Regions from separate parts of the Psychrobacillus sp. INOP01 genome, predicted to be linked through region 2. Evidence: riboswitches for the same ligand, from Rfam matches in the RefSeq annotation. Region 2 holds a riboswitch; each other region holds the start of a gene.
The links. Region 2 has a riboswitch for thiamine pyrophosphate ahead of KD050_RS12115 (YkoF family thiamine/hydroxymethylpyrimidine-binding protein). Riboswitches for the same ligand answer to the same signal wherever they lie in the genome.

Region 1 (8,095 bases), 1.2 Mb from region 2:
ATTCCCTGGTTATACAACAGCGGATGTCCTTGAAAAGGTTCAGACGGATGAAGCCAAGGAATTGTTGAAGAATGCTACGTTGGTTACGATATCTGTGGGAGCAAATGATTTACTGCAAATGGTGCAAGTGAATCCAACAAGTGGTTCCATCGCTTATCAGCAAATCCCAGCTGATTTTGCGTTAAATAATGTTCGAAAAAATATAGAGCAAATTATTACAGAAGTACAGGCAACAGCACCAAAAGCGAAAATTTATGTAATGGGCTATTATTTTGCCTATCCTCATGTGAGAGCGTCCCAAAAGGAAGGTATAAAAAAAGAATTAGACCTATTGCATACTATTTTAAAGACGCAGTCAGAGGTTAATGGAGCGACATATGTATCAGTAGAGGAATCGTTCGGTGTAAACGCTGCAACATTATTACCAAATCCTGCAGATGTGCATCCAACGATGGAAGGATATCGTGTTATGGCAAATGCATTTTTTTCGCAATACAACAACCGATTAGTAGTTAGACAAAACGAATTGCCAGCACCTAATCCACTTACTTTTGAGCAAATTCTGAATGCAGATAAAGACCAGATGAAATCTCCTGTGGCAAGATCAGAAGGAATGGACCAATACTATTCATTAACAGAATTGAAGCCATTAATTTAGCATAGTCTTGGCATTATTAATGCTTAGTTCCGTAAAGCACATTGAACAACCATTTAAGGAAATAATAATAAAAAAGCTGTCCCCGAATCAGGAGGACAGCTTCTTAGCGTGTGCTTTTTTTAGATTTTACTACCTTGCGTATAATTGGATAAACAATTGGTGCCCATTTAATTGCTGTTTTGACTAAGTTTTTTACTTTCATCGTTATCGCTCCTTGGCTTTCGATATTAATAGTTATATACCCTCAAAAGCCTATGCATAAACGTTTCACTTTAACGTAAAACTTTAATGCCTTGGACGATATTCCAAACCATTACTATGACATACACGAGCATGTAAATAGCCATAAGTATGAGCGGCCCTGCAGCCATCCATAACGAAGGTTGTTCATTAAATCCCGTAGCAATAGGGGTAAAACTTGAGAAAATACTAATGAATAAAATTATTAATAAAACAACAGGTATGATGTGAGAGATTAATGATTTTCTTGCATGGTATTTAACTTCAGAATCCTGTGATATAAAATAAACGATAATCGGCAATAAAAAGGGTGCAAACAATACACTGAAATAGGAAAGTGCTGATAATATTTTAGGATTATCCAGTCTATTCTACCTCCTGTCCTTCTAATATATTTTTCTCGCATTAACGGGAGGGCAGATTAAAGTCGCCACGTCCTGTGGCAACATCGGCACTTGTACGGCCCGTACGTCGCAGAATTCCTACTTACGTTTTGTCAAAGCTTCATAAAATAAGATTAAATAGCCCGTAAAAGCCCGAAAGGTTCAACTAACAATCAGTGGGGCTGAAGAAAATCCCACTGATGGAAGTTTCACTATTTACGGAATGATAGGCTATATGTTTCAGTTCTTAACTAAGGAAACTAATATATTTTTGAAGGTTTCCGTAGAGGAAATAGATACATATTCTTTTTCACCATGCCAATCTCCGCCACTTGGTCCAAACTCAATTGCCCCTGCTCCAGTTTCTGCGTAGAAGCGAGCATCTGCAGCTCCATGCTGCCCAAATAATTCAGCAGGTTTTCCTATAAACTGTGAAGTGACATGAGCAATGCGTTCGATATATGGGTTGATAGCCTCAGTAGTTACTGCAGGAGCAGTCGTTTGAATCTTCATTTCACTATTGGAAAATTCCTGAGCCAACTTTGTAATATCTTCGATAATACTCTGCATATCCTGTCCAGGAACGAAACGAAGGTCATAGCTTACTATGCACTCGTCGGGTACAACGTTATAGCGTTCACCTGCTTGTATTTTCGCCAAGTTTAAGGAAGGATAATCATAGAACTCATTGCTTGCAGTTAAAAAAGAAAGTGTGCGGAGCTGTTGGTCAAATAGAAAAGCTTGTTCAATAGCATTTTTTCCTTCCCATGGACGACTTCCATGGCTAGGTTTTCCTTTTAAAATCACATCGAACTGGATAATTCCTTTTGCTTGTAGGCCAATCTTTAAGTGTGTAGGCTCGCCACATATAACAAAGTCACCAGTATATCCTTGATCTACTAGAAATTTTGACGTTTGACCGTCTGTTTCCTCATCAGTCACAATATGTAATTGAATTTTTTTAGTAAGACTTTTAGGTTCCTTAGATAGCTCGTAAAAGGCTTGCATCATCGCAGCAACTCCTGCTTTCATATCAGCTGTTCCGCGGCCATATAACAAATCTCCTTCTACAAATGGCTCGAATTGTTCCGGGTTTCCTGGAACAACATCTACATGACCATTCCAAATCATACATTCATCACCATCTCCAATTACTGCCACAAGCATCAGTTTATCCTCATGCTTTAAGACAGTAGTAGTAATCCCTCGTTCCTCTAGCCAACTTTCACAGAATAACAAAGCACTATTTGCGCCATCGATTGAGTCACTTTTCATACGTACCAAATCTTTTAATAAAGCAATCATGTATACATCCCCTTTTGCATATAGTATTTTTACAAGTATAACAAATGAACAAAAGAAGGTTGCATTACTTATTCTATTCAGCTACAATGAATTCGAACTAAATAATTCAAACCACAAGGGGCGTCGCTGATGCGGCTGAGATAGTACCCTTCGAACCTGTAAGTTAATGCTTGCGTAGGGATGTGGATGGAAACTGACAATCGCGCGATGTCTGGGTCTATCCCAGGGGTCGTTTTTTTGTGGTCAAAAAAGGGGATTGTCATGAAAAATCAACGAGTTGTAATATTAATGGAAATCGCTATTTTTGCAGCGTTAGGATACGTTTTAGATATGATTGGCTTTGGAATGCCACAAGGTGGGTCCGTAACATTCGTTCTTGTACCTGTTATTTTAATGGCCTTTCGTCGTGGTGTTGTTGCGGGACTTGCTACTGGCTTTTTGATAGGCGTTTTACAAGTAGTGACAGGTCGTTTTTATGCAGCGCCATTATCATTTGAAATAGTTATTGCGCAGGTAGCAATCGATTATTTCATCGCCTTTATGGTTGCAGGATTTGCTGGATTTCTAAGACCTGCATTTATACAAGCATTTGAACAAAAGGATAAAGTGAAAATGATTACAGCGGTTGTCTTGGGTGCATTCATCGCAGGTTTTCTTCGCTATTTAGCACATGTGACTTCAGGTATTCTATTTTTTGGAGAATTTGCTGGAGATCAAAACGTGATTTTGTATTCATTAATCTATAATTCTACTTATATGATTCCAGTATTTTTAATAGCTGCTTTCATTTGTTCTGTTTTATTTGTTAAAGCTCCGCGCCTAGCACTGCCGAATTCTCACTAAATATGATATGATTAGAATACATTTAGTGAAGAAGGGATCTTGTTAAGATGATTGTACAAACTGACGAAGAGTTAGTAGCATTAAAAAAAATAGGGCGTATTGTTGCAGAAATTCGAGAAGTGATGAAGGCTGCAACTAAACCTGGGATTACAACAAAAGAATTGGACGAAATCGGTGGAAAGCTATTTAAAGAGCATGGAGCTATTTCTGGACCAATGGGTGAATATGATTTTCCAGGATATACTTGTATCAGTGTTAATGAGGAAGTAGCGCATGGAATGCCAGGCTCTCGTGTTATTCAAGATGGCGATATCGTGAATATAGATGTTTCTGGATCACTTGATGGTTACTTTGCAGATACTGGGATTTCTTTTGTTGTTGGTGAAGGTTATGAAGAAAAAGAAAAGTTATGTGCTGTAGCTGAGAGTGCATTTGATCGTGCGATGCTAAAAGTTAAGGCTGGTTCTCGTTTAAATCAAATCGGAAAAGCCGTAGCAAGAGAAGCGAAAGATAATAGCTTACATGTTATTATGAACCTAACTGGACATGGTATTGGGAAATCGTTACACGAAGCTCCTCAGCATGTGTTGAATTATTACGATGCATGGGATCCTACGATATTAAAAGAAGGAATGGTTTTAGCTGTAGAACCGTTTATTTCTGAAAAAGCAGAGCATATCGTGGAATCTGGTGATGGTTGGACATTTGTAACTCCTGATAAATCGTTAGTAGCACAGATTGAGCATACAATTGTTGTGACAAAAGGTGCTCCTATTTTATTAACTAAATTAGATTAAAATAAAACAAAACGCCTTCGAAATTTTACTCTTTCGAAGGCGTTTTTTAAAATTAAGTATATGGATTATCATACTGCGAAACCAGTGTTCATAGATACTGCTGATTTCCGTTTCAGGTTTACGCTTTCCATGGGCGTTGCCTCAGCCTCCTCGTTCGGAAAACATATGCTCCTGCGATTACTCGTCGCAAAGACATTACCCAAACAAAGTTTGGCCAATGTCTTCGCTGCGGGGTCTTCGCATAACGCTTTTCCCACTGGAGTCGCCACCTTGCACTACAATCAATTATTTGAGTAGTCCCCATAATTAGATTTGGCAAAGCATATCGCTTAGATATTAAGATTAGTCCAAGTTAATGTAGGGAAAAAGCATTTGTAATCACTGTTGAATTAGAAATGCTATTATTTCATGATGGATGAAGGAATCAGACTTTCTTTTTACTAGTGGAAATAAAGAAAAATAGTAAGTGTTTGACTCATAAAGAAACGAAGTAGCGAACGAAATTGCATCTTCGAGAGCTTCTTCTATAAATAGGAAAGTAGCTTTTCTCTAGTTATCCAAAAATGCATTTACCTGTTTCTATGCGTTGTAGGAGGGCGACGGACAGGCAAACGCCATAAGATTACCGAAAAAAGTGATATTGGTTGTGAGGGATGTCACAACCAATATCACTAAAAATTCACTCGGTAATAATTTAGCAATACGTCTGTCTAAAGCCCTTCAAAACGCTAGAAATAGGTTTTGAACTTAAAGGGGTCTTGCACTTTTCTTAAGGAATATAATCCCTACAATCAGGACACAGCTTAAGAAAAGAGAGGCTGCGGTTAGGAGTAGTTGACTAAAGTTGTGTTGAATTGCAACTCCAATGAAAGTCCAGATAAAAACAACAGACATAAGACGGTCGAAATAATGATACCGAAAATGAAGAGCTATGGCTGTCGCAATGGTTAAGAAGATAACTCCCCAAAGAGATTTTGTCATACCAAATCCATCAAATTCATAAAACGTAAGGAGATAAGATAGATTTGTGAAGAAACTGATAAATGTCCAGCCTAAAATTAAGGAAATTGGCAAACGTTTCTTTCGATTTATATCATCTAAAGGATAAGTTATATAAAGCATGAACAAACAGCTTAATAAGACGGTGAGAGTAACAAAAGAATATACAAACTGCTCATAATGCCAACTAAATATGCACAAAATATATAAAATAGAGGATGCTCCAAATAATAGAATGCGCTTCGTAGGTATAGGACGAGAAGATTTGTAGTCCTTCATAATATTCCAAATCCACCAAGCTAATAATATAAAAATAACAATCCATATATAAAATACATAATTTGCTGGAGTAAAAAAGACGGGAAGTCTATTGAATATCTCGCCACTAGTTTGACCATTTATGGGTAGTAAAGTAGATAGTAATTTAACGATTACAGTAGATATAAAAAATAACATTAAAAGGATTATTTTAAACATTCAGCTGCCTCCTTCTATTTAATAAGTATACCTTTGATATATAGCTACAACAAATTAGAATTATGAATGTTATGTGACGAAAATCAAACAATCTGCATTAGAAAAACATGATATACTAGAATTCTAAAATAATTGTCAATATAGGAGGAATATTTAGATGATTGAACAAACTTATCCGGTTGTCTGGGATCTTGATCGCTTTTTTGAAGGTGGTAGTAGCTCGCCATCTTTAAGAAGCCATTTGGATGAAGTAAAAGTAAAGCTAAGCAATTTTGAAACTAAACTAAAAAACTTTGAATCACCAACATCCATTGCTGATGTTTCAAATATCGAGCAAACGATTAATGAGTTAAAAGATATAGCAACCAATTTATCAGAAGGTGGAGCAGTAATAGGTTGTTTTTTGGCACAGGATACAACGGATAAGCAAGCGGCATTATTACAGGGGGAAGTAGGATCGCTATATGCTAAGTTCTCTTCTCAAATGCTAACCATTCAACAAGTGCTAAGTAAAACGGAAGAAACAGTGTGGAAGGAGCTACTTGAAACAGCTGGGCTTTCTCCATTTGCCTTTGTGTTAAATGAATGGAGAGATGAAGCAAAGCGAATGCTATCTGAAAAAGAGGAAGACATGATTACGACGCTTGGAGTGGATGGCTATCATTCTTGGGGGCAGCTTTATGATTTACTAGTCGGTGATATTCGCATTAAACTTACAATTGACGGTGAACAAAAAGAAATGTCGGTTGGTCAAGCAAATAATCTCAGTTCCCACGAGGATGCTACGATTCGTAAAGAGTCATTTGAAGCGCTAGAAGCTGCTTGGACAGATAAAGAGGAGTTCTTTGCCAAAACACTGAATCATATAGCAGGCTTCCGTCTTGCAATTTACGAAAAAAGAGGATGGAATTCCGTTTTAGAGGAGCCCCTTCATATTAATCGCATGAAAGAAGAAACATTAAATGCAATGTGGGGGGCTATCTCGAAAAATAAAGCTCCATTCGTAGAATACTTAAATAAAAAATCGGCAATGCTAGGCGAAAAACAAATGCATTGGTATGACCTAGAAGCACCAGTAAGTACTTCTACGGAGAAAATGGATTATCAACAAGGCGCGGAGTTTATCTTAAAACATTTTAAAGAATTTGGACCAAAATTAGAATCATTTTCAAGAAATGCATTTGAAAAGGGTTGGATTGAGGCAGAGGATCGTCCAAACAAACGTCCAGGAGGATTTTGTACAGGTATGCCTGTATCAGAGGAATCACGTATATTCATGACGTATAGTGGATCAATGTCCAATGTTTCTACACTGGCTCATGAATTAGGTCATGCCTTCCATTCATATGCTTTAAGACCGGTACATTGGATGAATCGCCAATATGCAATGGGGGTTGCTGAAACCGCCTCCACATTTGCAGAAATGATTGTAGCAGACGCTGCTGTAAAAGAAGCAAAAACAGATGATGAAAAAATTGCTTTACTTGAAGATAAAATTCAACGTAGTGTAGCATTTTTCATGAATATCCATGCTAGGTTCTTATTTGAAACTAGATTCTATGAGGAGCGTAAAAATGGAATCGTATCTGCTGCTCGATTAAGTGATTTAATGGAGACAGCTCAACAGGAAGCATATGGCGATGCATTAGATACAACTCATCCGCATTTTTGGGCATCTAAATTGCATTTTTATATAACAGAAGTACCATTTTATAACTTCCCGTACACATTTGGTTACTTATTCTCTTTAAGTATTTATGCAAAAGCTATAAGCGAAGGGACAAACTTTGAGGAAAAATACATTGCTTTATTGCAAGACACTGCAGTAATGTCAGTGGAGGATTTAGCGATGAAGCATTTAAACGAAGATATTACTCAGGAATCATTTTGGATAAAAGGGATTGATCTTTGTATTCAAGATGTGAAGGAGTTTATCCAATTAACTAACGCAAAAGGGTGAAGGTGTTTGATTTATCTAGAAGGAGATACATGTTATTTACGAACATTAAATACAAAAGATGCACCAGCCCTAGCGGATCTGACTTATCGCAATAAGATGTATTGGTCCGTTTATGAACCGTTACATCGTGATGATTATTACACGACTTCTGTTCAACGAGAGAAAATTCGAGAATCTCTCACGTTGTCTAAGGAAAAAAGAGAATATAGCTTCGGTATTTTCGAACATCAGACAGAAAGAATGATTGGTAGTGTATCGCTATACAGTATTAAAAGAATGCCTTTTTCAAGTGGGCTTATTGGGTATTCTATGGATGAATTTTATATTGGAAAAGGAATTGCTTCTGAAGCTGTACATTTAGTGAAAATATTTGGATTTGAGCATGTCCAATTAAATCGTATCGAAGCATATGTATCTCCGCAAAATAATGGCT
Region 2 (8,095 bases):
CTATATTGTAAAAACAAATAATGTGTATACAAATGGCACGTATGCAGAGATTATGGATCATCGAAATAATGAAAATCCACTATTGTTCGAAGATGAATTCTTCATCTTGTTCGTCATGATTTTAGCTCCTTTTATGACGGCTCCCTTATTTTTGTTCGGGATGGCAGCAGCCAAAGGGAACTTTTTTACACGACCGAATTTGGAGCAAAAACGGTATAAAATTGGCGCAATTCTTTTGCCAATCGGCTTAGCTTTAAAGGCATGTAGTATTCTTCTTCAAGAAAATGATTGGTCGGCAATATTATTAAATGTAGGTGCGCAGCTGCTTTCTCTTGGCTATATTTCTTTATTTGCACTTTTATTTGTAAGCTATTCTAATTCAAAAATATTTCGTGGTTTTGAAAGTGTTGGAAAGCTGTCCCTTACGAACTATATCATGCAAAGTGTTATATGCACGACTATTTTTTATGGCTACGGTTTAGGACTATTTGGAGACCTCGGAATGATAAATAGTATCATTCTTGGGCTTATCATTTTCGTCTTACAGTGTATATGTAGTTCCCTATATTTGAAAAAATTCCGACGAGGTCCATTAGAGATTATATTAAGAATGGGTACAAACTTTTCATGGAATGGTGCGGTGAAGCAAAGAAAAAAACGTTCGAAAAAATCAAAGAAAAATGAGCTTGAAAACACCTTGGTTTAATGAACCAAGGTGTTTTTTTCTTCAAAATATATCGATTTAAGTCCATTCTAAAATTTCAATGCGGTTACCAAAGGGGTCATTTACATAAATTCTATTTGCTCCCGGCAGATCGGTATCCACGATGTAGCTCACTTCATTTTTGGTCAAATGAATTTTCAATGCCTCTAAGTTTTCTACTTGAAAAGCTGGATGGGCTTTTTTAGCTGGTGCGAATGGTTCTTCAATACCGATATGAATTTGATAGTTGCCAAATTCAAACCAAGCACCACCTCTTTTTTTCAGCGATTCTGGCTTTTCCACTTCTTGGAATCCTAAAATATCTCCAAAGAAATGTTTGGCGATAGCCTCTGAACCTTTTGGAGCGGCTAACTGTACATGATCTATTGATTTAAAAACAAATGACATCATAAATCCCCCTTGTTTTATTCTATTATTATCATACGTGAGGGTTGGTCATTTGAAAAATTTATAATTATTATACAGAAGTATAAGAAATACTTATTTAACTGTCGTTTTGATTGAAATAAGTGGCAAAGAGTAACCAAAAAAAGTTTCCACCTCTCAACAAGGTGGAAACCCATTCACATTTTCAGCAATATCTTATTTACCGTATTTTGATTGCGCGCAGTAGACGCCATACCAAGCTTCTTTTCAAAGAAAGTATTTGTAAATTTAGTTTGATGATAGGTTTTCGATAGATTAATAATGACAGTGCGGCGATTCCATACGACAAATTCATCATCCACAAGGTTTTCGAGGACAGCAAGCTGTTCATCCGACACTTCTTTTTCTAAAAACATAACGTATACCTGTTCTTTTAAGAAGATGGGATGCAGCTGAATCTCTTCTAACTCGTCCTTCGAACGGACAACAACTGGTATATCAAAGCCGTAAGTTTCCCGAAGAGTAGACTGCAACTGCAACACGTCATAAGTTGTATTATCAAATATAACATTCCCAGTTTGGATATACGTCCGTATATTTTCATAACCCATCTCTTCAAATAGCACCTTCAATGACTTCATATCCACTTTATTTTTAGCGCCGAGATTAATACCACGAAGTAAAGCAACAAATGACAACATCATCACTCCCCAAATTTCACATGCTTTTATTTTAACGTAAAAGAGGGAGTGAAACAAAATCTATAAATGTAGCCACCACATATTTGTACAGCTTAAACCTAACACAACTAAAAACAAGCCGACTAATGCAAGATCTACTTTTCCGATGGTAATCACATGAAAATAACTACTTCTCCGATCACCAGTGAAACCTCTCGCTTCCATTGCGAAAGCAGCTCGCTCTGCTTTTCGTACAGCCCCTGCAAGCATAGGGATCAAAATACGTCGAATGGCAAGTAATCGTTGAAACGCATTTTTTTCCTGAGTAGCACCTCTTAATCGATGCGCCTGCCCAATTTGCACAAATTCATCTTTCAAAACGGGCAAAAACTGATATCCGACCATCACGCCATATGCGATTTTTGGTGAGAGCTTTAATTGCTGCATAAGACTTAAAATGAACTTCACTGGATTCGTCGTTAAAGCGAATAATAAAGACAAACTGGAAAATGCCAACACCCGAAAACTTAAAGATAGGGCGTGATTCAACTGTGTTTCGGTAATGTACACATTCCAAATAGACCATATAACTGGCCCAGATTGATCTTCCGCGAACACAAGCGTCGTCCAAAAATAACCGAAAGCAGTCACAAAAAATGGAAGCATAAATAATAACCATTTTTTCCAGCTGATTTGGCTGAACAACATTTGTAGCACTAGTACCCCGACCCAAAAAACAAGTGGAGTCCAAGGGTCGAAGAAGAATGCCATCGTGAACATACAAATCGTAATCGCTAAAAATTTCACCGAAGGATTCATCCTATGCAAAGCATTCTTCATGATGTACCATTCCTTTCGGATGAAGTAGGTGATGATCCAGTAACAATTGTCTGTCTTCCCACACAGTGTCAGCTGTATACTTTCCAGTCAAATGGCCATCTTTCATCAATAAAATCGAGTCAGCCAAACAATGAGCGAACTCCATATCATGAGTGACGATCAAAAATGTGGTACCTTCGTGTGCACGTTCATCGATTAATTGAAATAACTCGGACAAAGCCGCTGAGTCCTGACCAGAAGTCGGTTCATCCATTAGAATAATCTCTCTCCCATCACAAAGCATTGCTGCAATAGCCACTCGTCGCTTTTGCCCATGACTTACTGAAAATGGGTGGGAATCCGCAATAGGTAGCAGCTTCAATCTAGTCAACATTTCATCCACATTATTTCCGCCACCATAACCAACTTCGTCTCGCACATTTTTGGTAAGAAATAAAAACTCGGGAGATTGAGGAACATATCCTAAATACTTAGGTTGTACAGCCCCACTAGAAGGAACTAGCTGACATAATGCTTTCAACAAAGTAGACTTTCCGCTACCATTTGGTCCAGCAAGTACTGTTATTTCACCACGATTTAACGTAAAAGTGGTTTCTTGCAAAATGGGTTCTGCTAGTACTCTACTAACTACTAATGAAGCATTTTCTTGTATACTGCTTTTTCGTTTTTCTAACTTAGGAGTTACTTCGCCTTTATGCAAGGAAATACTTCTGTCAAAAAAGTCCCCCCATAAATCCAATCGATGCTCAATGGCCACAATCGTCATCTTTCGTTTTTGCTGTAAATCATCTAACCACTCTACATACTTTTTTGCAGTATAAGGATCTAAATGAGAGAGTGGTTCGTCTAGTAGCAGTATTTCCGGGTCCATAATAAGTGCGCATGCAGTAGCAATGCGTTGCTTTTGTCCACCAGATAGCTTCTGAATGATTGCGTGGCGAAACTCAGTTAACTCGGTTAAAGTCAGTACACCAGAGATTCTTTTTTCCATTTCTTCATGTTTAGTATGCAAATTTTCAAGCGTAAAAGCGAGTTCTTCTTCGACTGTTTGCATGCAAAACTGAGCATCTGGATCTTGAAAGACAGTTGCTATACGGTGGTTTATTTCCCCGGGAATAAAGGAAAGGCTATCTTTTTCAAAAAGTTTTACTGAGCCAGCCATAATTCCATCGCAGTTATCCGGATACAATCGATTACATAAATAAAGTAATGTCGTTTTCCCGCATCCACTTGGACCAGTGATGACTATACGTTCCCCTCGCTGCACGGTAAACGAAAGATCCTCCAGTATCCAATTTTCTTCATCTGGATAACGGAAACTTACTTTCTCAAATTGAATAACCTCATGCACGAACCTCACCCTTTTTCGAACGGGAAATAGCATATCCGCGAAGAGAACCGGTTGCAAGTAATCCGTCTGCTACTGCCTTTCCACCGACACCTGCAAGCAATGCCCCGCTTAGCACACGAATTCCGAGCATAAGTGCAACATAGCCGGTGCTATACACCGTAAATCCACCTAGAAAGTATCCATACGCAAAACTAAATAGTGAAGAACCGACACCAGCTAACATTAACACCCACAAGTCAAAGCGTTTGTAACGCGTTGCAGCAAATACTGCCTCTGCACCTAAACCTTGAATCACCCCTGAAAGAATTAATCGAGGTCCAACAGCATTTCCTAACAACACCTCTATAGCAGCAGCAATCGTTTCAGAAATAACTGCAGCACCGGGTTTTCGAATAATATACATACAAATAATTGACACGATAAACCAAATGCCAAAAATCCATTCATATGCAATCGGTCCTATAAAGCCAGCCCAAATATTGCCGACATGTAAAAATAGCAAGTAAACAATACCAAACACAACTGCAAATAAAGACATAAGTACAATCTCTTTTAACTTCCAAGATTTCAGCATATTAAAGACCCCCATGCGAAGGACTATTAATACTCATTGAAACCGTCATCACTAAATGCTTATATTCTTCAGAGCGAGCATTTGTAAAAGCTTCTTCGTAAAAAGCGAATACATCATGAATATCACCGTGAATTCCACTTGCATAATGCATCGACTCATTGAACACACCACGTTCTTTTGCTCGGTCTACCTCTCTGTAAATAACGTCCATATAATCAGGGTTATTCATTGGATAAAGGGCGAATTGGGAAGATACATATTGCTTCGTTATGTCATTATTCGCGACTTCATCTCCTTTGTCCAAATACACATCACCCGCAGAATCACCAGGACAACCTGCGGAAAAAGTACCAGATAAAGCAACGTGCACACCTGTTTTAGCGGCATTCAAAGTAATCGCTTTTGCCACATTAAATACATGTAATTGTTTCCCACGAATGACCGTTGACACGTCATCTGTATGCATCCACACATTCGAAGTATCCGTCTCCTTCAAAGCATCTTTAATCACCTTAATAAAATCATTTGTCATCGGATGTAACGAAAAACGAAATCCGATAATTGGGCTTAATCCACATTCCATTTATAAAACCTCCCTATATATTTTCATAAAAAAAGACCACATCCGTGAAGATGCAGTCACTAATCCAATACAAAAATATTAGGAAAGTCACCGCACTTCCTCACGCAGGTATTATCCTGATCGAGTAATAAGGGATCGGAGCTAAAAAGCTCTCATCACAGCCAAAGTGGGCACCCCTAGTGCAGAAAACGGTATGTAGTTTTTTTAATGTGCCCAAAGTATAACGTAGCTTTTTAAAGATGTAAATATGTTTGCAAAAATTCATACTTTCGTCCATGCTTTATTAAACACAACTATTTGGGTGCTGGGTGACTCATACTACTGACCGAAATGGAGGAACACCGGAAAGAAGCAGAGAAACACCCGAAAGTACAAAAGTAACACCTGAATAAATAAATTAAAGGGGGAAGAAGTTTTGGACAAATTATACATTACACGTAAACTACCTGAGGAGATTGTAGAGCCCTTAAGAAAAAAATTCGATGTACAAATGTGGCATAGCGAAAGCATTGCTATGACATATGATGAAATAAAAACAAATGCCAAAGAAGCACATGCTTTATGGACGATGCTATCTGATAATATCGATCGTGCACTAATAGAAAGTCTTCCAAATGTAAAAGTAATAAGTAACTTTGGTGTTGGCTATAACAATATAGACGTAGAGGCTGCCAAGGAGCATAGAATCATTGTTACTAACACACCTGGTGTACTAACAGAGACAACAGCAGACTTAACAATTGCTTTGCTATTGGCGACAGCCCGTCGAATTACAGAGGTTGAACAAGAAATTCGTGCAGGTAATTGGACTTCCCGGTCACCGATGCAATATACAGGAATGGATGTATTCGGTGCTACGCTTGGAATTGTTGGAATGGGTCGCATAGGGGAAGCAGTTGCTAGGCGTGCGAAAGGCTTTGACATGAACGTGTTATATCACAATCGTACTAGAAAACCAGATGCAGAAGAAACATATGGTTTTACTTATGCTGAATTAGACGACTTATTAAAGCAATCTGATTTTGTCATTCTGTTAACTCCACTAACACCAGAAACAAAGGGACTTATAGGTGAACGTGAACTAAACCTTATGAAGGAAACAGCAGCAATTATTAATGTCGCACGAGGTGGCATTGTTGATGAACAAGCTCTTTATGAAGCACTAGTATCCAAAAAAATATGGGCTGCAGGACTTGATGTATTTGAACAGGAGCCTGTACCGATGGATCATCCTTTATTGACATTACCTAACGTAACTGTGTTACCCCATATCGGTAGTGCCAGTATAAGAACACGTTTAGCAATGATGCAATTAAATGCAAAAGATATAGAAGCAGTGTTAGAAAACAGAGAACCTCAAAATCGTATTGTATAATGCTTAAAGAGTGGTCCTAATATATAAGGACCACTCTTTCTTTTTCACTAATTAATCAAACTAAATATCTCTCAATTGTAGATCAAATTACCTCTGATAATCCTTCTCTAAAGTAGAAAATTCAAAAAATCAAAGATTGAATCTAAGTGCCTATACAAAAACACGTAAATTTCATAATAAATACCATAAAAACAACGCATATAGATCATATAGTTAGATCTAAGTATTCAGAATTATTTAATAGTACATGTTGCTAATCCAATATTCATTGTACCTTAAACATAAGTGGGGGAAAACGAGCGTGATCGTAAATATATGAAAAATATTAGTTATTTAATATTTTCTAAATTTTTGACTAGGAAATAGATGTGTTATAGTCTAAATGATGGAGAGGGGTGGAGAATATTTTCAATATTAATAACGAAAGTCCTGTAAATAATTCGTATATAGAAATAAGTGGCGAATACTCTGGGTTAATAGTAGTGCTTTCGGTCGTCATAGCAGTAGTGGCATCCTATACGGCCCTGTCATTGAATAACCGAGCAAGAGAAAATAGTTTTTTTCATAAGAATTTCTGGTTATTGCTTGCCTCTATCTGTTTAGGATTTGGTATATGGTCTATGCATTTTGTAGGGATGGGTGCTTTTTCGTTACCAGTATACATGGATTACAACAATATTATTACGTTAGTTTCAATTATTCCTGCTATGCTAGCATCATTTATAGCTTTCTATTTGGCGAACCTTCCAAGACGAAACGTTTGGTCATACATTTTCGCTGGGATTGCAATGGGGGCAGGAATTTCCTCCATGCACTATATAGGGATGTATGCGATGGAAATGGATGCTGTCTATACTTATGACAGCCTACTGTTTGTAGCATCTATTTGTATTGCAATTATTGTTTCTGTAATTGCAGTCTACATTTTTTCAACGGTCCAAGCGTATAAGGAAAATTATATAATTCAACTTTTAATATCCTTAATCATGGGATTGGCTATCTCTAGTATGCATTATACAGGCATGGCTGCTATGCACTTTTATATTCCAAAAGGGTATGAATTGGACTTTGAGCATATCCATATGACGGAAATGTATGGACTAGCAATTATTGTGACGGTGGGTATGGCAATGATTTTGGGAATATTATTACTATCTAGCTTGATAGACCGTTACATCCAGTACCGTGCAAATTATTATGATGCATTAACACAATTACCAAATCGCCGGTTGTTTGAGAAAAAACTTCAGTCGCCTAAGGTTTTAGCTGTTTGGCATATACATGACTTGGAATATATTAATAGAGAGTTCAATTATGCTTTCGGTGATGATATGATTCGCGCGTTAGTACATCTCTTCAAATCTAAGGCACCCTCAAAGATAGAGACTTATCGAATAGAAGGGCATCGTATTGCTCTAATAGCTAGGGATGTGGATAGTGCAAAACAATTAATAGATGCTTTGAAGGAAATAGCAGATGTTCTTCGTCAACCTATACGCGTTAGAGACCAAGAAGTTTTTTCGTATGGCGTATGTGCAATATCTGAAGCAGATCATTCTGATAATACTTCTACTATTTATACAAATGTACTTGCGGTACTAA
Region 3 (8,095 bases), 1.9 Mb from region 2:
TCCATTGCGTCCGGAGGCACGGAGTCGGTTAACAGCTGGGTACATGGTGTTTTATTCTATCGGCAGTGCTAGCGGATCAATTGCTTCTACCCAAATGTACGCGCACTATGGGTGGATAGGAGTATGCTTGCTCGGGGCGTCAGTTAGTGCTTTAGCTCTTCTTTTTTGGACAATGACTAGGCGCGATACTGCTTCCGAATAAAAATATGCCTGTGTCATATCATATCCAGATTCAACATCATGAATCTGAGCTACACTGCAACAAGTTTTAGAAGAAATGAATACTAGTACAGAATAAAGATCAGATATTGTAATTTGTTACTTACAAAATTGTGGTGGAGAAAAATTTGAAATAGGAGAGGATTGTATATGGAAATAGGCATTACTTCATTTGTAGAAACTAAACCAGATATTCAGTCTGGAGAAGTGATGAGTCACGCACTACGATTGCGTGAAGTGATAGAGGAAATTGTTCTTGCTGATCAGGTGGGACTTGATGTGTTTGGCATAGGTGAGCATCATAGGGAAGATTATGCGGCCTCTTCACCAGCAGTTTTGCTGTCTGCCGCTGCTACGCTCACGAAACGGATTAGGCTGACTAGTGCAGTTACAGTGCTTTCTTCAGCAGATCCAGTACGCGTTTTTCAGGATTTTTCAACGTTGGATGGTATTTCAAATGGGCGTGCGGAGATTATGGCGGGAAGAGGGTCGTTTGTTGAATCTTTTCCATTGTTTGGCTATAACTTGAATGATTATGATGAACTTTTTGAAGAACATTTGGAATTGCTTCTAAAATTACGTGAGGCCGAAAAGGTAACTTGGAAAGGTAGGCATCGAGCAGCGATTAACAATTTGGGAATATATCCACGGCCAGTTCAAAGTTCTTTACCGATATGGGTCGGCAGTGGGGGGAATCAGGAGTCTGCTATTCGTGCTGGTTTGCTAGGACTGCCACTGATGCTTGCAATTATCGGTGGAAACCCGATTCAGTTTGAACCGCTCGTGCAGCTTTATAAGAAAGCTGCAGCCCATGCTGGTCACGACGAATCACGGCTTAAGGTTGGATCACATTCGATAGGATTTATTGCAGAGAATACTGAAACAGCAGCAGATATGTTTTTCCCATCTACCCAGGCAGGCATGAATAAACTTGGCAAAGAGCGGGGTTGGGCTCATTATGACCGTACTAGCTTCGATGCCGCGCGCAGTTTTGAAGGTGCGCTGTATGTTGGAGATCCAGAAACTGTTGCTCAAAAGATTATTCACCTTCGTAAATATGTAGGCATCACACGCTTTATGATGTATGTTCCATTAAGCACTATGCCGCATGACCAAGTGATGAAAGCCATTGAGCTGCTAGGAACAGAGGTAGCGCCACGGGTTCGAGAGGAAATAACCAAGTGGGAAACTGAGACAGAAAATGTATCATCATTCAAGTTAGATTCATAATGCCTCATACTAAATTGAGAACTGGTAGGCCATCAAGCTTGCGGCGAAAAGCCCTCTATTCGTTTATCAGCTTCAAACGAAGACCATGCATTTGACGGTAACAGCATTGAAATAAATATGGAGGTGTTCAAATGACACCAGAACAAATAATTAGAAAATTTTTTGAAGAAGTACGATCAGGAAAAAATCCAGACTACTCAAATCAATTAATGTCCGAACAAGTATTGGCTCATCAAATTGTATCCGAGGAAGAACAAACAGTTTTAAGGACGCCTAAAGATTATGCTGAACACGTAAGAGAAATGATGGAAGCCTATGGTAATTATTCTTTAGAAATTCAAGAATTATTGGTACAAGGAAATAAAGTATATGTCCGTTGGAAACAAGTAGGTGCACACGTAGGAGTAGTCGATGGATATCAACCTACAGGACTTACTATAACTCAAATGACAAGTGCAGTATATAAGATAGAAGGTGGAAAAATTTCCGAGTATTGGATTCAAATTGATAGGTCAGGGATTCAAAAACAATTAGAGTACAATAAACATATTAAATAGTTATTTGATATTCCAAAGTGTTAGGATAATAAACTTTTCTTGAACTAAAGGGTGCTTTAGCAGAACAAGACCATCAACCATCATTCGATGGTCTATTTATATGTACAGAACAATCAAATAGATTTAGGCGATCCAGAAGTATTTCACTTAAACTAACGGGTGCTTTACTTCAAGAAGAATTGAAAGTATTTCGGTAGTCGAATAGTTAAACTAAGGGCAGGAGGTTTACATGGACAAAACATCGCTATATGCATATATTCTATTTAGCGGAAATGATGATTTCCCATTAGATGTCGTTACGGAAAGACTAGGCGTGCAACCTACGAAAACTTGGAAAGTAGGAGAACGAGTAGAGCCTAACCATCCAAAAAATCAGTTATTACGGTCATATACTGGTTGGCATTTTGAAATAGAAACTAAAGAATCACTAGATACAGAAGATGTATTACGTCCACTTTTAGAAGTATTCCAATCAAAGACAGATACGATTAATCAATTAAAAGAAGAACTTATTTTAGATGTACGTCTAGAGTTAGTTATACAGATTTACGATGGATATACTCCAGGATTAGTGATTTATCCTGAATTCAGTAAGTTCGCTGCAGAAATAAATGCTTTTTTAGACGTTGATATGTATGTGTTTTCTATTAATGATCCAAATGAATAAACGGACTATTATAAACTACATGTCCACATATAATAAAGATTACTAAGAATGTCAATTATTCTTCAACTAACGGGTGCTTTACTTCAAGAAGGGGTAAAGCCTTTTTTGTTGAACTAACGCGGCAGGTTAGTTTAATAAGAAAATGGGAGTTTTTATGTTCGCATTAGACTCATTATGTGTAATAGAAAGAAAGGCGCAAAAAAATTACGACTGTAACTTAAATAGAAAAAAATATTTACTGTTCTGGGTGAAGGATATTGCAGGCACTTAACCAATTTCCAGAAGGATCTTTAAATCCAAAACCACCAAATTCGCCTTGTAAATTTAAAGGACCAACTTCAACTTGTTTTCCTTCAAGCCACTCATATAATTCTTTTAAGGTAGGAGTATAAAAGTCAATTATGCTATGAACGATATTAGTATTTGTATTTGTGAATGATAATCCATTAATTTCTTCAGTTTCAACCAAGAAAATCGTTGGAACTCCTTTTGATTTCATAGTAAGCATAGCATTTTTTTTACCTTGAAAGTGGACTTCGGCACCCAGGATATCGATATAAAACTTTATAGATTCTTCTAAATTAGTAACTGGTATTTCCAGTGTAGCAATATGTGATATTAAATTAGTCATAGTAGCCTCCTGTGTTTTGTTTGCACATATATTTTTCTACACTCAATTAAGAAATCCTTCTTAAGTTTCATTAAGAATGGAATGTCTTATCAAACAAGCCGTTTACATCAAGAACAAGATTCTTTAATGATAGATACAGAATACCTATCTGAATTGTTCGAAAAAGGTTTACCAACTTTAAATCAAACAATTACTATAATTTCAACTACTTTAAATATAAGATATAAAGAAATTATTCAAGAAATCCTTTTATGTATGTATCAACAAGATATGTTCAAAGAACTAATTAGTTTTCTATTTCCGGAAGAAGTAAAGAACCTATAATTAAAATTACTTAGTGTTTCACAGTGAACCCCCAGTGAGTAAACTGTCCGCTTAGGGTTAACTTTATTAATTTTTAACTTCTCATGCAGTAGCTTGAAGTTAAATAACTGTATTTAGTATACAGATTCCGAACTGCCTATATCGTTAATTGAATTTAAACAAGTTCCCAAAGCGGGATTTGGGAATATTTTTTTGACTATTTGTAGTGGTGTAGTAGTTTAAGATAAGCTTGTTAAAATCCATTTGTTTTGATACACTCAAGCTAATTAAATGCATTTGCAGGGGGACACATTGGTGTTGAGAAGGTAAAATCTGACCCTTAGAACCTGACCGTTAATACGGACGTAGGGAGCAAAGTACATACAAATTATGAATTTGTACTTACTAGGGCTCCGCGTATTTTTTACGTGGAGCCTTTCTTATGCAAATACTTTAATTGCGGGGGGACACTTTGGTGTTGAGAAGGTTAAAACCTGACCCTTAGAACCTGACAGTTAACACTGACGTAGGGAGCAATTAGTGGTGTAGTTTACACTTTTTGGGCGTCTCTATTTTTAGAGACGCCTTTTTTTGCACTTACGTCCACCAATGAGGAGGACTATGTATGGAATTTTGTGAAAAAGTGAGGAAAGAAACGAATGTTTATTTTGAGGCAAGCTTCGAGCATCCATTTGTACGAGGCATTGCAGATGGAACTTTGCCGTTAGAGAAATTTAAGTTTTATATGCTACAAGATTCGTATTATTTAAAGCATTACACAAAAGTCCTGGCGCTTGCAGCAGCGAAAGCAACAAATGAAGAGGATATTCACTATTTTTTAGACACGGCACGATTTATTCATGAAGCCGAGTTGGAACTTCATCGTACGACGTTTAAGGATTTAGGCGTTACAGCTGAGGAAATTGAACAATTTGAAGCAGCACCTGCAGCCTATAACTATGTGAGTCATATGTATCAGGCGGTTCATACTGGAGATGTTGCAGAAGCATTTGCAGCGATTTTACCTTGCCCGTGGCTGTATCAAGAAATCGGGCAAAAAATAAAACAAGCTTCGCCTAATATACCGTTATATGCCCAATGGATTGCCCTATATGGATCAGACAAGATGAAAGAAACGATCGAAAAGCAAAAGAAAATGATGAATCGTTTAGCAGCAGAGCAACAGGAAAAAGAAAAATGGTTATATGAGCATTTTAAGAAAAGTTGTTACTATGAATGGCAGTTTTGGGAAATGGCTTGGACGATGCAAAATTGGATGCAGGAGGTGTATATCGTTGAGCCTGCAAAAAATTAATACACAAAAACCTCTCGTACATTGCATCACAAACTATGTAGTGGCGAATTTCACCGCAAATGGCTTGCTGGCGATTGGTGCTTCCCCTGTGATGGCTGATGCACAAGAGGAAGTAGCCGAAATGGCGAGTAAAGCGGATGCATTACTTCTCAATATTGGGACACTTAATGAACGCACCATTTCTTCGATGCAAGTAGCTGGCCAAAGTGCAAATACGCACCACGTGCCGATTGTGTTAGATCCTGTTGGTGCAGGGGCAACCGTTTTTCGTACACGTACAACGCTTGCCTTATTACAACAGTTAAAGGTGAGCTTAATTCGCTGTAATATAGGAGAACTCGCTGCCATTGCCGGTGTCAATTGGCATTCAAAAGGTGTGGATAGCGGTTCAGGGAAACTTGATGTTGTACAAACTGCCAAAACCGTTGCAAGGAACTATAATTGCTTGGTCATTGTCACAGGTGAAACAGATGTATTAACAGACGGTGTTCAAGTGGCACTGATTACGGGCGGTCATGAAAAGATCACGAAAGTGACGGGCAGTGGCTGTTTACTTAGTGCGATTTGTACAGCCCTACTTGCAAGTAGTACGGAGCCTTTTTCGGATTTAGCGAATTTATTACGTGAATATAAACAGATAAGTGAATGGGCTTATGGGCCGATTGGTACGTTGCATGAAAATGTACTGAACCATTTAGAACGATTAGCGGAGGGAACAAAATGATTGCATGTACAATAGCAGGTTCAGACAGTGGTGGCGGCGCTGGTATTCAAGCAGATCTGAAAACATTTCAGGAATTAGGGGTGTTTGGCACATCGGTCATTACAGCATTAACTGCACAAAATACAACAGGTGTGCATGGGATTTTTACAACAACTGCATCGTTTGTACAAACACAGCTAAAGGCAGTACTCGATGATTTTGATGTAAAAGCGATCAAAACAGGCATGTTGTTTGATGCAGGAATTATTGAAAGCGTAGTTGCGTTGCTGAAAGAGCAGCAAATTCCGTTAATAGTGGACCCCGTCATGATGGCAAAAGGAGGCGCTAGTTTGTTACAGCAGCAGGCGATACGTGCGATGAAGGAACAATTATTACCAATTGCAACCATTTGTACCCCGAATATCCCAGAAGCAGAGGTACTAACAGGTCGAACGATCCAAACGAAACAACAGATTGACCAAGCAGCGGGCGAATTATTAGCGTTAGGCGTACAATGCGTTGTCATGAAAGGCGGGCATCTAGATGGAGAATTGGCGACTGATACGGTGTATTGGAACGGCAGGCATTTTACGATGACAACACCACGTGTACAAACAAAAGCTACGCATGGCACAGGCTGTACATTTTCTGCTGCCCTTACGGCACAGTTAGCGAAAGGCTTATTAATGAAAGAAGCCATGATCGAGGCAAAGAAATTTATACATTTAGCCATTTCCAACCCTTTATCTATTGGTCAAGGTCATGGACCTACCAATCATTTTGCGTACAAATGTGCAGAAGGAAAATGCGAGGTACTGATTCATGAATCGTAATATGTTGAATGTTTATTTTATTATGGGAACGCAAAATAGCCAGGAGCCTCTTGAAACACTTAAAAAAGCATTGCAAACAGGTATTTCTTGTTTCCAATTCCGTGAAAAAGGTGAAGGCTGTTTAACGGGTGCAGCTTATGAGGCGTTTGCGTTTGCCTGTCAAAAACTGTGCAAAGCGTATAACGTGCCCTTTATTGTGAATGACGACATCGAATTGGCACTAAAAATGGATGCGGATGGGATTCATGTGGGGCAAGATGATGTGATTATCACCGAATTTCGCTCACTTGCCAAAGATAAAATTGTGGGGGTTTCTGTACATAATGAACAGGAGCTAGCCCAAGCTGTAAGAAACGGAGCTGATTATGTAGGCATCGGGCCCATTTATCCAACGAAATCAAAGCATGATGCAAAACCACCGGCAGGGCTCGATTTTCTACAAACTGCAAGAAAGCAGTACCCGCATTTTCCGATTGTCGGGATTGGGGGCATTGATGAACACAATGCTCACAAAGTTCGAGCAAGTGGAGCTGATGGTGTAGCGGTTATTTCTGTTATTTGTGAAAGTGCAGATTTAAAAAAGACGATACAAAAATTAAGTTAGGAGAACGACTAATGGAACTAGATAAACAAACCCTATTAGTTACGGGCGCAACGGGACCCCCATTAGGTCACCCCCTATGTATAATATAAATAAACATACCGTATTAAGATATATTAAATAAGAAAATTCCGAATTTTCTCTATAACCTTGTTCAACTAACGGGTGCTTTAGCAGAACAGGGCTTGGTTTTACCCCTTTAGATATGATTGTCTAAAGGGGTGTTTATTATGTTGAAAAGGAAAAGAACATCTGTGGAACTAGTGGTGACAATAGAGTTGTTCCACAAATTAGACAGAAGAATAGGGTGCTTTATCTGGCAAAATTGGAATATTTATTGAATATAGAAACTGTAGATATTAAAAATGGAACAAATAAAAGCTAAATAACAATAATATAATCTCTTTTCTAGATATGCGTTTATCAAGAATCAAAGAACTTAATACCACTTAGTACAAAAGCATCAGAACTTGGGCTATAACCAACTAACTTTCTTGTTCCTTCAATATCAATTCGTTTAAACCTGTTGTTAGATACACCATGTAAAATTGAAAATGGAGGTAAGTTCTTTGCCGTCATCGACTTTAAGAGAAGGTCCATAAAATCTTCTGGGCTTAAGTATGCACTCATATCTCTAGCTGTTAGTGGTTTACCATATGGATTATAATCATCATATGCACCTATACGAATAGCAAGACTTTGTAACCCTTCTTCATAAGCAAAATAAGAAGCAACAGCCTCTGCAAAACACTTACTTACCCCGTACATATTTTTGGGTCTCGTGGGTGAAAAAGCATGTGGTTGATAATCCAAAGGATAGCCTTCAATTGTTTGAGCACTTGAAGCAACTATCACTTTGGATACATTATTATTACTAGCAGCTCTAAAAATATTATAGGTTCCCTTTATATGATTTTCTAATAAGGAGCCATAAAAATCAGCATTTGGTGAAGGATTACCTGCCAAGTGTATAACTATATCTATACCTTTCGTAAATTCTTGACAAGCAGCTAAATCAGAAACATCTAAATATATG

Region 1: linked by a shared signal. The riboswitch ahead of thiT (energy-coupled thiamine transporter ThiT) and the one ahead of KD050_RS12115 (YkoF family thiamine/hydroxymethylpyrimidine-binding protein) in region 2 are both predicted to bind thiamine pyrophosphate.
Region 3: linked by a shared signal. The riboswitch ahead of tenA (thiaminase II) and the one ahead of KD050_RS12115 (YkoF family thiamine/hydroxymethylpyrimidine-binding protein) in region 2 are both predicted to bind thiamine pyrophosphate.

What each region holds. Positions count from the first base shown of each region.
Region 1 covers NZ_CP073315.1:1,223,352-1,231,446, reverse strand. Annotated here, with positions in the region: gene KD050_RS06245 (SGNH/GDSL hydrolase family protein) at 1-658, shown strand, start outside; gene KD050_RS06240 (magnetosome magnetite crystal formation protein family) at 931-1,200, opposite strand; gene KD050_RS06235 (M20 family metallopeptidase) at 1,522-2,586, opposite strand; TPP riboswitch at 2,693-2,784, shown strand; gene thiT (energy-coupled thiamine transporter ThiT) at 2,848-3,429, shown strand; gene map (type I methionyl aminopeptidase) at 3,477-4,226, shown strand; gene KD050_RS06220 (tryptophan-rich sensory protein) at 4,974-5,702, opposite strand; gene KD050_RS06215 (M3 family oligoendopeptidase) at 5,860-7,662, shown strand; gene KD050_RS06210 (GNAT family N-acetyltransferase) at 7,669-8,095, shown strand, end outside.
Region 2 covers NZ_CP073315.1:2,382,525-2,390,619, forward strand. Annotated here, with positions in the region: gene KD050_RS12085 (DUF418 domain-containing protein) at 1-706, shown strand, start outside; gene KD050_RS12090 (VOC family protein) at 743-1,111, opposite strand; gene KD050_RS12095 (DUF1697 domain-containing protein) at 1,288-1,788, opposite strand; gene KD050_RS12100 (energy-coupling factor transporter transmembrane component T family protein) at 1,852-2,577, opposite strand; gene KD050_RS12105 (ABC transporter ATP-binding protein) at 2,591-3,961, opposite strand; gene KD050_RS12110 (ECF transporter S component) at 3,954-4,535, opposite strand; gene KD050_RS12115 (YkoF family thiamine/hydroxymethylpyrimidine-binding protein) at 4,537-5,118, opposite strand; TPP riboswitch at 5,199-5,306, opposite strand; gene KD050_RS12120 (2-hydroxyacid dehydrogenase) at 5,534-6,493, shown strand; gene KD050_RS12125 (bifunctional diguanylate cyclase/phosphodiesterase) at 6,889-8,095, shown strand, end outside.
Region 3 covers NZ_CP073315.1:4,269,760-4,277,854, forward strand. Annotated here, with positions in the region: gene KD050_RS20980 (MFS transporter) at 1-202, shown strand, start outside; gene KD050_RS20985 (LLM class flavin-dependent oxidoreductase) at 370-1,449, shown strand; gene KD050_RS20990 (ester cyclase) at 1,581-2,006, shown strand; gene KD050_RS20995 (DUF4279 domain-containing protein) at 2,236-2,673, shown strand; gene KD050_RS21000 (VOC family protein) at 2,909-3,304, opposite strand; TPP riboswitch at 3,899-3,996, shown strand; TPP riboswitch at 4,059-4,157, shown strand; gene tenA (thiaminase II) at 4,233-4,922, shown strand; gene thiM (hydroxyethylthiazole kinase) at 4,903-5,646, shown strand; gene thiD (bifunctional hydroxymethylpyrimidine kinase/phosphomethylpyrimidine kinase) at 5,643-6,458, shown strand; gene thiE (thiamine phosphate synthase) at 6,448-7,062, shown strand; gene KD050_RS21025 (NAD-dependent epimerase/dehydratase family protein) at 7,483-8,095, opposite strand, start outside.